DNA from 3 places in the Nonomuraea sp. NPDC049141 genome. Region 3 is predicted to be linked to each of the others. Evidence: riboswitches for the same ligand, from Rfam matches in the RefSeq annotation. Region 3 holds a riboswitch; each other region holds the start of a gene.
The links. Region 3 has a riboswitch for glycine ahead of gcvP (aminomethyl-transferring glycine dehydrogenase). Riboswitches for the same ligand answer to the same signal wherever they lie in the genome.

Region 1 (3,268 bases), on a different contig from region 3:
GACGCCGTTCGGTGGCTTCAAGGAGTCCGGCCTCGGCCGGGAGCTGGGCCCGGACGCCCTCTCGGCGTTCACCGAGACCAAGAACGTCTTCATCTCAACGGAGTGAGCACATGCAGCGTTTGCACAACCGCGTCGCCGTGATCACCGGGGCGGCCGGCGGGATCGGCCTGGCCACCGCGCGCCGGTTCGCCGAGGAGGGCGCCAAGGTGGTCTGCGCCGACGTCGACGAGGAGGCGGGCACCAAGGCCGCCTCCGAGGTGGGCGGGATCTTCGTCAAGGTCGACGTGACCAGCGAGGAGGACGTCGTCCGGATGTTCCAGACGGCGTTCGACACCTATGGCTCCGTCGACATCGCGTTCAACAACGCGGGCATCTCGCCGCCCGATGACGACTCGATCCTGGAGACCGGCATCGAGGCGTGGCGGCGGGTGCAGGAGGTGAACCTGACCAGCGTCTACCTCTGCTGCAAGCACGCGATCCCGTACATGCGGCGCCAGGGGAAGGGCTCGATCATCAACACCGCGTCGTTCGTGGCGGTGATGGGCTCGGCGACGTCGCAGATCTCCTACACCGCCTCGAAGGGCGGGGTGCTGGCGATGTCGCGCGAGCTCGGCGTCCAGTTCGCGCGTGAGGGGATCCGGGTGAACGCGCTGTGCCCGGGGCCGGTCAACACGCCGCTGCTGCGGGAGCTGTTCGCGAAGGACCCCGAGCGGGCGGCGCGGCGCCTGGTGCACGTGCCGGTGGGACGCTTCGCCGAGGCGTCCGAGATCGCGGCTGCGGTGGCGTTCCTGGCCAGCGACGACGCCTCGTTCATCACCGGATCGGAGTTTCTCGTCGATGGGGGTATTTCGAGTGCGTACGTCACCCCTCTGTAGCAAGGGGATGTCGTGAAGCGGCCTGTCATCGGGATCACGTCCTATGTGGAGCCTGCCCGGTTCACCGTGTGGGACATGCCGGTCGCCCTGTTGCCGTATATGTACGTGGAGCAGGTGGTCCGGGCCGGCGGGCAGCCGGTGATCCTGCCGCCCGCCGGGGAGCCGGCCGAGCTGGTGGGACGGCTGGACGGGCTGATCCTGGCCGGTGGAGGCGACGTCTCGCCCGACCGGTATGGGCAGGAGCCGGATGAGCGGACCGGCTATATCCGGAAATTTCGCGATGCGGCGGAGTTTGCGGTGCTTGAGGCCGCTCTTGAGGCCGACGTGCCCTATCTCGGGATATGTCGGGGGATGCAGGTGCTCAACGTCGCGCTCGGCGGGACGTTGCACCAGCATCTGCCCGACGTGGTCGGACACACCGGGCACTCCCCCGCACCCGGCCAGTTCGGCCAGCTCCCCGTACGACCCGTGGCGGGCACCCGCGTCGCCAAGGCGCTCGGGGCCGTGCCGGAGGACGTGCCGCACTACCACCACCAGGCCGTCGATCGGCTCGCTCCCGGGCTGGCCCTGGCCGCCGTGGCCGATGACGGCACGATCGAGGCGGTGGAGTTGGAGTCCCGGACGTTCGCCGTGGCCGTGCAGTGGCATCCGGAGGCGGCGAAGGACTGCGCGCTGTTCGAGGCACTCATCGCCGCCTGCTGAACGCTCGCGCCGCCGCCAGGCCCGTTCGCCATGAAATGGCGGGATCCGCACGCGACAACTCCCCCATAACGGCACTAGGCTTGCCGCATCACCGACGAAACCGTGCGGGAGAGCGTCCTGGCATCCGGCCAGGACCCCTGAAGGAGCAAGCCCTCCCCGCGAACCTCTCAAGGTAAAGGACCGCACGGACGAGGTGTCCTCTGGAAAGCAGGCCTGGCGGCCTCGCCGAAGGTGAAAGTCCGGCAAAATCCGGGCGAAGCTCTCAGGCACCGATGACAGAGGGGGAGGATCCCTGCATCCGATCCTGCCCTGAGGTGCGCATATGTCACGTCCCACACCGCTTCGAGACGTCCATGAGAGCCTCGGCGCGACCCTGACCGATTTCGCCGGGTGGCTGATGCCGCTCCGCTACGGCAGCGAGTCCGCCGAGCACAACGCCGTCCGCCAGGCGGCCGGGCTGTTCGACCTCTCCCACATGGGCGAGATCTTCGTGACCGGGCCGCAGGCCGGCGAGGCGCTCGACTACGCGTTGGTGGGACACCTGTCGGCACTCGCGCCCGGCCGGGCCCGCTACACCATGATCGTGAACGAGCGTGGCGGGGTGCTGGACGACCTGATCGTCTACCGGCTGGGGGACGAGGAGTTCATGGTTGTGGCTAACGCCTCCAACTATGAAAAAGTCGGGGAAGAGCTGAAAAATCGCGCCAAGTCGTACAACGCGGTGGTTGAGGATCGCTCGGAGCAGTACGCGCTGATCGCCGTGCAGGGGCCGCGCGCGCAGGAGATCCTCGCCACGCTCACCGACGCCGACCTCGCCGGGCTGAAGTACTACGCGGGCCTGCCCGGTCTGGTCGACGGGCGGCAGGCGCTCATCGCGCGCACGGGCTACACGGGTGAGGATGGTTTCGAGCTGTTCGTGGCCAACCAGGACGCCGTGCCGCTCTGGCACGCGCTGACCGAGGCCGGCCGTACGCACGGGCTGCGACCGGCGGGTCTGTCCAGCCGTGACACGCTCAGGCTCGAAGCAGGCATGCCACTGTACGGCAACGAGCTCGGCGTGGAGCTGACCCCGTTCGACGCGGGGCTGGGCAGAGTGGTGAAATTCGACAAGCCGGGCGACTTCGTCGGCAGGTCGGCGCTGGAGGCGGTCAAGGACACGCCACCACGGCGCCGGCTCGTCGGCCTGGTCGCGCGGGGGCGCCGGGTGCCACGCCATGGATACCCGGTGACCAAGGACGGCGCCGTCGTCGGCGAGGTCACCAGCGGGGCTCCCTCCCAGACTCTGGGCAAACCCATCGCGATGGCCTACGTCGACCACGGGGCCGAGGCAGGTCTGGCCGTGGACATCCGGGGCAGCCATGAACCTATGGACCTCATTGAGCTGCCCTTCTACAGGAGGAACAAGTGAGCAACATCCCTGACGACCTGAGCTACACCAAAGAGCACGAGTGGGTCGCCGGCCTCGACGACGGCATCACCGTGACCATCGGCATCACGGCCTACGCGGCCGAGGCGCTGGGTGATGTCGTCTACGTGCAGCTCCCCGAAGCCGGCTCGACCGTCGAGGCGGGCGACTCCGTGGGCGAGGTCGAGTCGACCAAGTCGGTGAGTGAGATCTACACCCCCGTCGGCGGCGAGGTCGTCGAGGTCAACCAGGCGGTCGTGGACGACCCGTCGCTGGCCAACAGCGA
Region 2 (3,268 bases), on a different contig from region 3:
CAATCGAACGAAAGGAGTTTCCATGACCTCCCCGCAAGACCTGATCGAGCGCAGCATCCCGTTCCTCGACGAGATCAAGAACCGCACCGCCGGCGAGGACCTCGAGATCTGGCTCAACGAGACCTACGGCCCGGGCACGCCGTTGTACGACGACCTCGCTCGCATGATCACCGACGGCGTCCGTGACGGGTGGGCGGCCAACATCGAAGTCGACGGCCCCAAGTACCGGCGCAGCCGGATCGCCGAACCGAGCGAGGAACTGAACTACTTCAGCATCACGGCCGTGTACATGGACAGCCAGGAGCCCTACCGCGGGCAGTACCATCAGCATCCCTACGGCGAGCTCAACGTCGTCGTCCCGCTCGACCCCGGCGCCCGGCTCATCGGCCCGCGAGGATGGACGGGCGCGGGCTGGACCGCGCCCGGGCCCAGCAGCCACCACTACCCCGAGGTCAAAGGGGGCGCGCTGATCGCCCTGTTCTACCTGCCCGCCGGGCGCATCTCGTACGACATCACCCCGCCCGCCGCCTGACATGCGACCCGTGGACGAACTGACGATGTCCGCGGCGACAGTCGAGGAGGCGCTGCTCGGCCGTCGTAGCGTGCGCGCCTTCCTGCCGAAGGCCGTTCCGCGGGCCGAGATCGACCGGCTGCTGGCCCTGGCCGCTCGTTCGGCCAGCAACGCCAACACCCAACCCTGGCACGTGCACGTCATCACCGGTGCGGCCAAGCGTCGCCTCAGCGCCGCGGTCCTCCGCGCGCACGACGACGGCGAGCGGGTGCCGGAGACCGAATACCCGTACCAGCCCCGGCCCGACGAGTGGGCGGAGCCGTACCGGTCACGACGACGCCGTTTCGGGGAGGGGCTGTACCGCGACACGCTCGGGTTCAGCCCGGAGGACACGGCGGGCAGGCTCAGCCATCACCGGCGCAACTACGAGTTCTTCGGCGCACCGGTCGGGATCATCCTCACCGTCAGCCGGCACCCCCTCTTGGGGGCACTCGTGGACGCCGGCCTGTTCCTGCAGGCGCTCATGCTCGCGGCGCGGGAGGCAGGTCTGGACACCTGCTCGCAGGCGTCGTTCATCGACTTCTATCCGGTGCTGCGCGAACACCTGCGCATACCCGAGGACCACCTCATCGTCTGCGGGCTCGCACTGGGGCATGCCGACCCCGACCACCACCTCAATCGGCACCGCACCCCGCGAGAACCGGTCAGTTCCTTCAGCACCTTCTATAGTGATGAACTCGCATAGTTCCTAACCAACTGAATATCGCGCCGTTTCCACCGGAGCGGGAGAGCCCTCGCCTGCCTGTCGCGGTGAGGCGCCGAAGGAGCAACTCTCCCCAGAAACTCTCAGGCCCCATGACCGCTCCGGCGAGGCGAACTCTGAAAAGCCAGGACCCCGGTCCTGCACCCATGGTGCAAACCGTTCACGCGGTGAAACTCTCAGGTACCGATGACAGAGCGGGGAGGTCACCCAGCCGTGGCGCCGCGACCGAGCGGCGCCTGACCGAGGGAGGAGCCTCCACCATGTCGAGTGCCCACAACCAGTCTCTGGCCGAGCTCGACCCGGAGATCTACCGGGCCGTCGCCGCGGAACTGGACCGGCAGCGGCACACCCTGGAGCTGATCGCGAGCGAGAACTTCGCTCCGCTCGCGGTGATGCAGGCACAGGGCTCCGTCCTGACCAACAAGTACGCCGAGGGCTACCCCGGCCGCCGCTACTACGGTGGCTGCGAGCACGTCGACGTCATGGAGCGGCTCGCGATCAGCCGGGTCACGCGGCTCTTCGGCGCCGCGTTCGCCAACGTCCAGCCCCACTCCGGCGCCCAGGCGAACGCGGCTGCGATGTCCGCCCTGCTCGATCCCGGCGACACGATCCTCGGCCTCGACCTGGCGCACGGCGGGCATCTCACCCACGGGATGCGGCTGAGCTTCAGCGGAAAGCTGTACAACGCCGTGCCCTACCATGTGCGCGACACCGATTTCCGCCTCGACATGGCCGAGGTCGAACGGCTCGCCCTCGAACACCTGCCCAAGCTGATCGTCGCCGGCTGGTCGGCGTACCCGCTGCACCTGGACTTCGCTGAGTTCCGGCGGATCGCCGACCGCGTGAACGCGTACCTGATGGTGGACATGGCGCACTTCGCCGGACTCGTGGCGGCCGGCCTGCACCCCGACCCGGTGCCGTACGCGGACGTCGTCACCACCACCACGCACAAGACCCTCGGCGGCCCGCGCGGCGGAGTGATCCTCACCAATCACGCCGAACTCGCCAAACGCGTCAACTCCGCCGTCTTCCCCGGACAACAGGGCGGCCCCCTGGAGCACGTGATCGCCGCCAAGGCGGTGGCGTTCAAGCTGGCCGCCACCGAGGAGTTCCGCGACCGGCAGCGCCGCACCCTCGATGGCGCCCGCGTCCTCGCCGAACGGCTGCTCGCCGACGACGTCCGCGCGGCCGGCATCTCCGTACTGACCGGCGGTACCCAGGTTCACCTCCTCGTTGTCGACCTGCGCCACTCCGACCTCGACGGACGCCAGGCCGAGGACCGGCTGCACGCTGCGGGCATCACCGTCAACCGCAACGCCGTCCCGTTCGACCCGCGGCCTCCGATGATCTCCTCCGGTCTGCGCATCGGCACGCCGGCGCTCGCCACACGCGGATTCGGCCCCGCGGAGTTCGCCGAGGTCGCCGACATCATCGCGACCACCCTGGTCACCCCGCCCACCGGCCGGCTACTGGCCGACCTGCGCTCCCGGATCGCCACCCTGACGGCGAAATTCCCGCTCTACCCGAACTTGTGAAGCGACCGCTCCGAGCACTCTGCTGTACTCGGCCCCCCGCCTGGCGTCAGGTCTTCGGGTGGTCGAAGCCGTCCAGGATCGTGGTGAGGAGGTCGGCGAACTCCCGTGGGTGAGTCTGGTACGGGGTGTGCCCGCCGGGGAACTCCTGGCACGGCACCCCGAAGCGCTCGCTCAGGACGTGCGCGGGCCGGTAGTAGGGGCGGCCCACGCTGTCGTGGCCGGTGGCCAGGCACCACGGGATCGTGACCGTCTCCAGGGCCTTCAGGTCGGGCTGGTAGGACATGAATACGGGTAGCTCGCGGGTGAGCAGGATGTCGACGTTGCCCATGAGCCGGAACATCCCGCTCGGCCGGCGGCCGGTCACCCTGCGGGCCAGCGCGGCGCCGCCCATCGCCACCCGCAGAGCGCCGGCGGTCACGGCCCGCCCGGTCGGGTTGGTGAACAGCCGCGGCGCCTTGG
Region 3 (3,268 bases):
AGGAGCCTCCAGCCCGTCCGCTCACGCACGACCTGTTCAGGGACGTGCTGAGCGCTCTTGGCGTGGGTCTGCGCGCGGTCAACATCGTTGCGCTGCGTGACGGGATCTTCTTCGCCGATCTGGTGTTCTCCAACGGCGTAGAGGTGAGCGCGCGCCCGTCCGACTCGATCGCGCTCGCGCTCCGCACCGGAGCGCGTATCTTCGCCAGCGAAGAAGTCGTCCAGGAAGCCGGGGTGATCATCCCGGACGACCAGGAGGATGAGGTGGAGAAGTTCAGGGAGTTCCTTGACACGATCACCCCCGAAGACTTTGGCCGGGCGGGGTAGGTATTTCAGTGCATTTACGCTTCACGACGCGCCGAGCCGGATCGTTGACTGCGCATGGTCACGGTCCTACGGTGCAAGTGAAACCCGTGGTCGCGCTTTTACGAACCCCCAGATCAGGCCACGGGATGAGAGAAAGCCGGAGGTCCGCGTGGCGGTCAGCAGCGGCGAGGGAAAGACGACCGGCCAGGAAGATCCGGTGCGGCGTGAGAGTGCGCGGCAGCGTGCCGGAGAGCAGGGGCTGCTCTTCGACGAGCAGCCCGCGTCGCTGCCGGCAGACATCGGATACCGTGGCCCGACGGCGTGCGCGGCGGCCGGCATCACCTACCGGCAGCTCGATTACTGGGCGCGCACGGAGCTGGTCCAGCCGACGATAAGAGCCGCGCACGGCTCGGGCTCGCAGCGGCTCTACAGCTTCCGCGACATCCTGGTGCTCAAGGTCGTCAAGCGGCTCCTCGACACCGGAGTCTCCCTCCAGCAGATCCGTACGGCCGTACAACATCTGCGTGACCGCGGGGTGGGCGACCTCGCGCAGATCACGCTCATGAGTGACGGCGTCAGCGTCTATGAGTGCACCTCGGCCGACGAGGTGATCGATCTGCTCCAGGGCGGCCAGGGCGTGTTCGGCATCGCGCTCGGCCGGGTCTGGCGAGAGGTCGAGGGCTCCCTCGCGGAGCTGCCGGGGGAAAGGGCGGCGGTCGAGGACAGCGTCCCGGCCGACCACCCCGCTGACGAGCTGGCCCAGCGGCGGCGCGCGCGCCGCATAGGGTAGCAATTGGGTAGTAACCTGTAGAGCGCAAGGCTGATAACCCCATGCGGGAGAGTCCCCGGGCTGGTTCCCGGGGCGCCGAAGGAGCAACCCTCCCCGGAATCTCTCAGGCACCTGTACCGCGCGGGGTAGGCAACTCTGGAAAGCAGGTGCGCCCGCCAGGCGCACCTCACCGACGGTGCAAGCCCACATGGGGTGAAGCTCTCAGGTCGCCATGACAGAGGGGGAGATCCGGCACTCGCCCGCGCCCTGGCGCCGGTCTCCAAAGCCCTCGGGAGGCACCTCGCATGACCGATCTGTCAGTTCCGCCGTTCTCGACCCGGCACATCGGCCCGTCCGAACCCGAGCAGCAGCGCATGCTCGAGGCCGTGGGTTTCGAGTCCGTGGCCGACCTGGTGGCGGTGGCCGTCCCGGAGTCCATCAGGATCAAGGACCGGCTCGCCCTGCCCGCCGCGGCCAGTGAGACCGAGGTCATCGCCGAGCTGCGGGCCATCGCGGGCCGCAACCGGGTGCTCACCTCGATGATCGGCCTGGGCTACCACGACACGATCACCCCTGCGGTGATCCGCCGCAACCTGCTGGAGAACCCGGGCTGGTACACCGCCTACACCCCCTACCAGCCGGAGATCTCGCAGGGCCGCCTGGAGGCGCTGCTCAACTTCCAGACCGTCGTCACCGACCTGACCGGACTCGCCGTCGCGGGCGCCTCGCTGCTCGACGAGAGCACGGCCGCCGCCGAGGCGATGACACTGGCCAGGCGCGCGGGCAAGTCCAAGAGCCAGGTGTTCGTCGTCGACGCCGACGCGCTGCCCCAGACCAAGACGGTGCTGGCCACCCGCGCCGAGCCGCTGGGCATCACGCTCGTGGAGGACACGCTCGACGGGGAGCTGCCCGAGTGCTTCGGTGTGCTCGTCCAGTACCCGGGCGCCTCCGGCCGGCTGCGCGACTTCCGCGCCGTGGCCGAGCGGGCGCACGCGGCCGGCGCGCTCGTCGTGGCCGCCGCCGACCTGCTCGCGCTCACCCTGGTCACCGCGCCCGGCGAGCTCGGCGCCGACATCGCGATCGGCTCCTCGCAGCGCTTCGGCGTGCCGTTCGGCTTCGGCGGGCCGCACGCCGCCTACATGTCCGTACGCGAGGGACTGCAGCGGCAGATGCCCGGCCGCCTCGTGGGCGTCTCCGTCGACGCCGACGGCGCGCCCGCCTACCGGCTGGCCCTGCAGACCCGCGAGCAGCACATCAGGCGCGAGAAGGCCACCAGCAACATCTGCACCGCGCAGGTCCTGCTCGCCGTCATCGCCGGCATGTACGCCGTCTACCACGGGCCCGACGGGCTGCGCCGCATCGCCGCCCGCGTCCACCGGCACGCCGCGGCGCTGGCCGAGTGCCTGCGCCGGGGCGGCGTCGAGGTCGTGCACCGCGAGTTCTTCGACACCGTGCTGGCCAGGGTGCCCGGCCGGGCCGCCGAGGTCGTACGGCAGGCCGCCGAACGCGGCGTCAACGTGTGGCAGGCCGACGCCGACCACGTCTCGGTGGCCTGCGACGAGAAGACCACGGCGGCCGACCTCGAGCAGGTCGCCGCCGCCTTCGGCGCCAGTGGGCCGGTGGCCGGCCTCCTCGCCGACGAGGGACTGGACACGCTGCCCGGCTCGCTGACCCGCGAGTCCGGCTACCTCACCCACCCCGTCTTCCACAGCCACCACTCCGAGACCGCGATGCTGCGCTACCTGCGCAGGCTCCAGGACAAGGACATCGCGCTCGACCGCTCCATGATCCCGCTCGGCTCCTGCACGATGAAGCTGAACGCGACCACCGAGATGGAGCCGATCACCTGGCCGGAGTTCGCCGGGATCCACCCCTACGCGCCCACCGCGCAGGCCGAGGGCTACCGCCACCTCATCGAGACCCTGGAGGAGTGGCTGGCCGAGGTGACCGGCTACGACGCGGTCTCCATCCAGCCGAACGCCGGCTCCCAGGGCGAGTTCGCCGGGCTGCTCGCGATCCGGGCCTACCACCGCGACCACGGCGACGACCACCGCGACATCTGCCTCATCCCGTCCTCCGCGCACGGCACGAACGCGGCCAGCGCCGTCATGGCCGGCATGCGCGTCGTGGTCGTGGCCTGCGACTCCGAGGGCAACGTGGACCTGGCCGACCTCGACGCCAAGATCGACAAGCA

Region 1: it holds a riboswitch for glycine, as region 3 does, so the genes downstream of both, gcvT (glycine cleavage system aminomethyltransferase GcvT) here and gcvP (aminomethyl-transferring glycine dehydrogenase) in region 3, are expected to answer to the same signal.
Region 2: it holds a riboswitch for glycine, as region 3 does, so the genes downstream of both, glyA (serine hydroxymethyltransferase) here and gcvP (aminomethyl-transferring glycine dehydrogenase) in region 3, are expected to answer to the same signal.

The regions. Positions count from the first base shown of each region.
Region 1 is NZ_JBEZDR010000002.1:656,691-659,958, reverse strand. Features, by position in the region: gene AB0B91_RS07880 (aldehyde dehydrogenase family protein) at 1-106, shown strand, start outside; gene AB0B91_RS07875 (3-oxoacyl-ACP reductase) at 111-875, shown strand; gene AB0B91_RS07870 (gamma-glutamyl-gamma-aminobutyrate hydrolase family protein) at 888-1,577, shown strand; glycine riboswitch at 1,673-1,770, shown strand; gene gcvT (glycine cleavage system aminomethyltransferase GcvT) at 1,900-2,985, shown strand; gene gcvH (glycine cleavage system protein GcvH) at 2,982-3,268, shown strand, end outside.
Region 2 is NZ_JBEZDR010000018.1:103,542-106,809, reverse strand. Features, by position in the region: gene AB0B91_RS43085 (DUF4863 family protein) at 23-532, shown strand; gene AB0B91_RS43080 (nitroreductase) at 543-1,256, shown strand; glycine riboswitch at 1,285-1,383, shown strand; gene glyA (serine hydroxymethyltransferase) at 1,535-2,809, shown strand; gene AB0B91_RS43070 (alpha/beta hydrolase) at 2,856-3,268, opposite strand, start outside.
Region 3 is NZ_JBEZDR010000019.1:151,165-154,432, reverse strand. Features, by position in the region: gene AB0B91_RS44520 (bifunctional nuclease family protein) at 1-326, shown strand, start outside; gene AB0B91_RS44515 (MerR family transcriptional regulator) at 475-1,095, shown strand; glycine riboswitch at 1,130-1,224, shown strand; gene gcvP (aminomethyl-transferring glycine dehydrogenase) at 1,380-3,268, shown strand, end outside.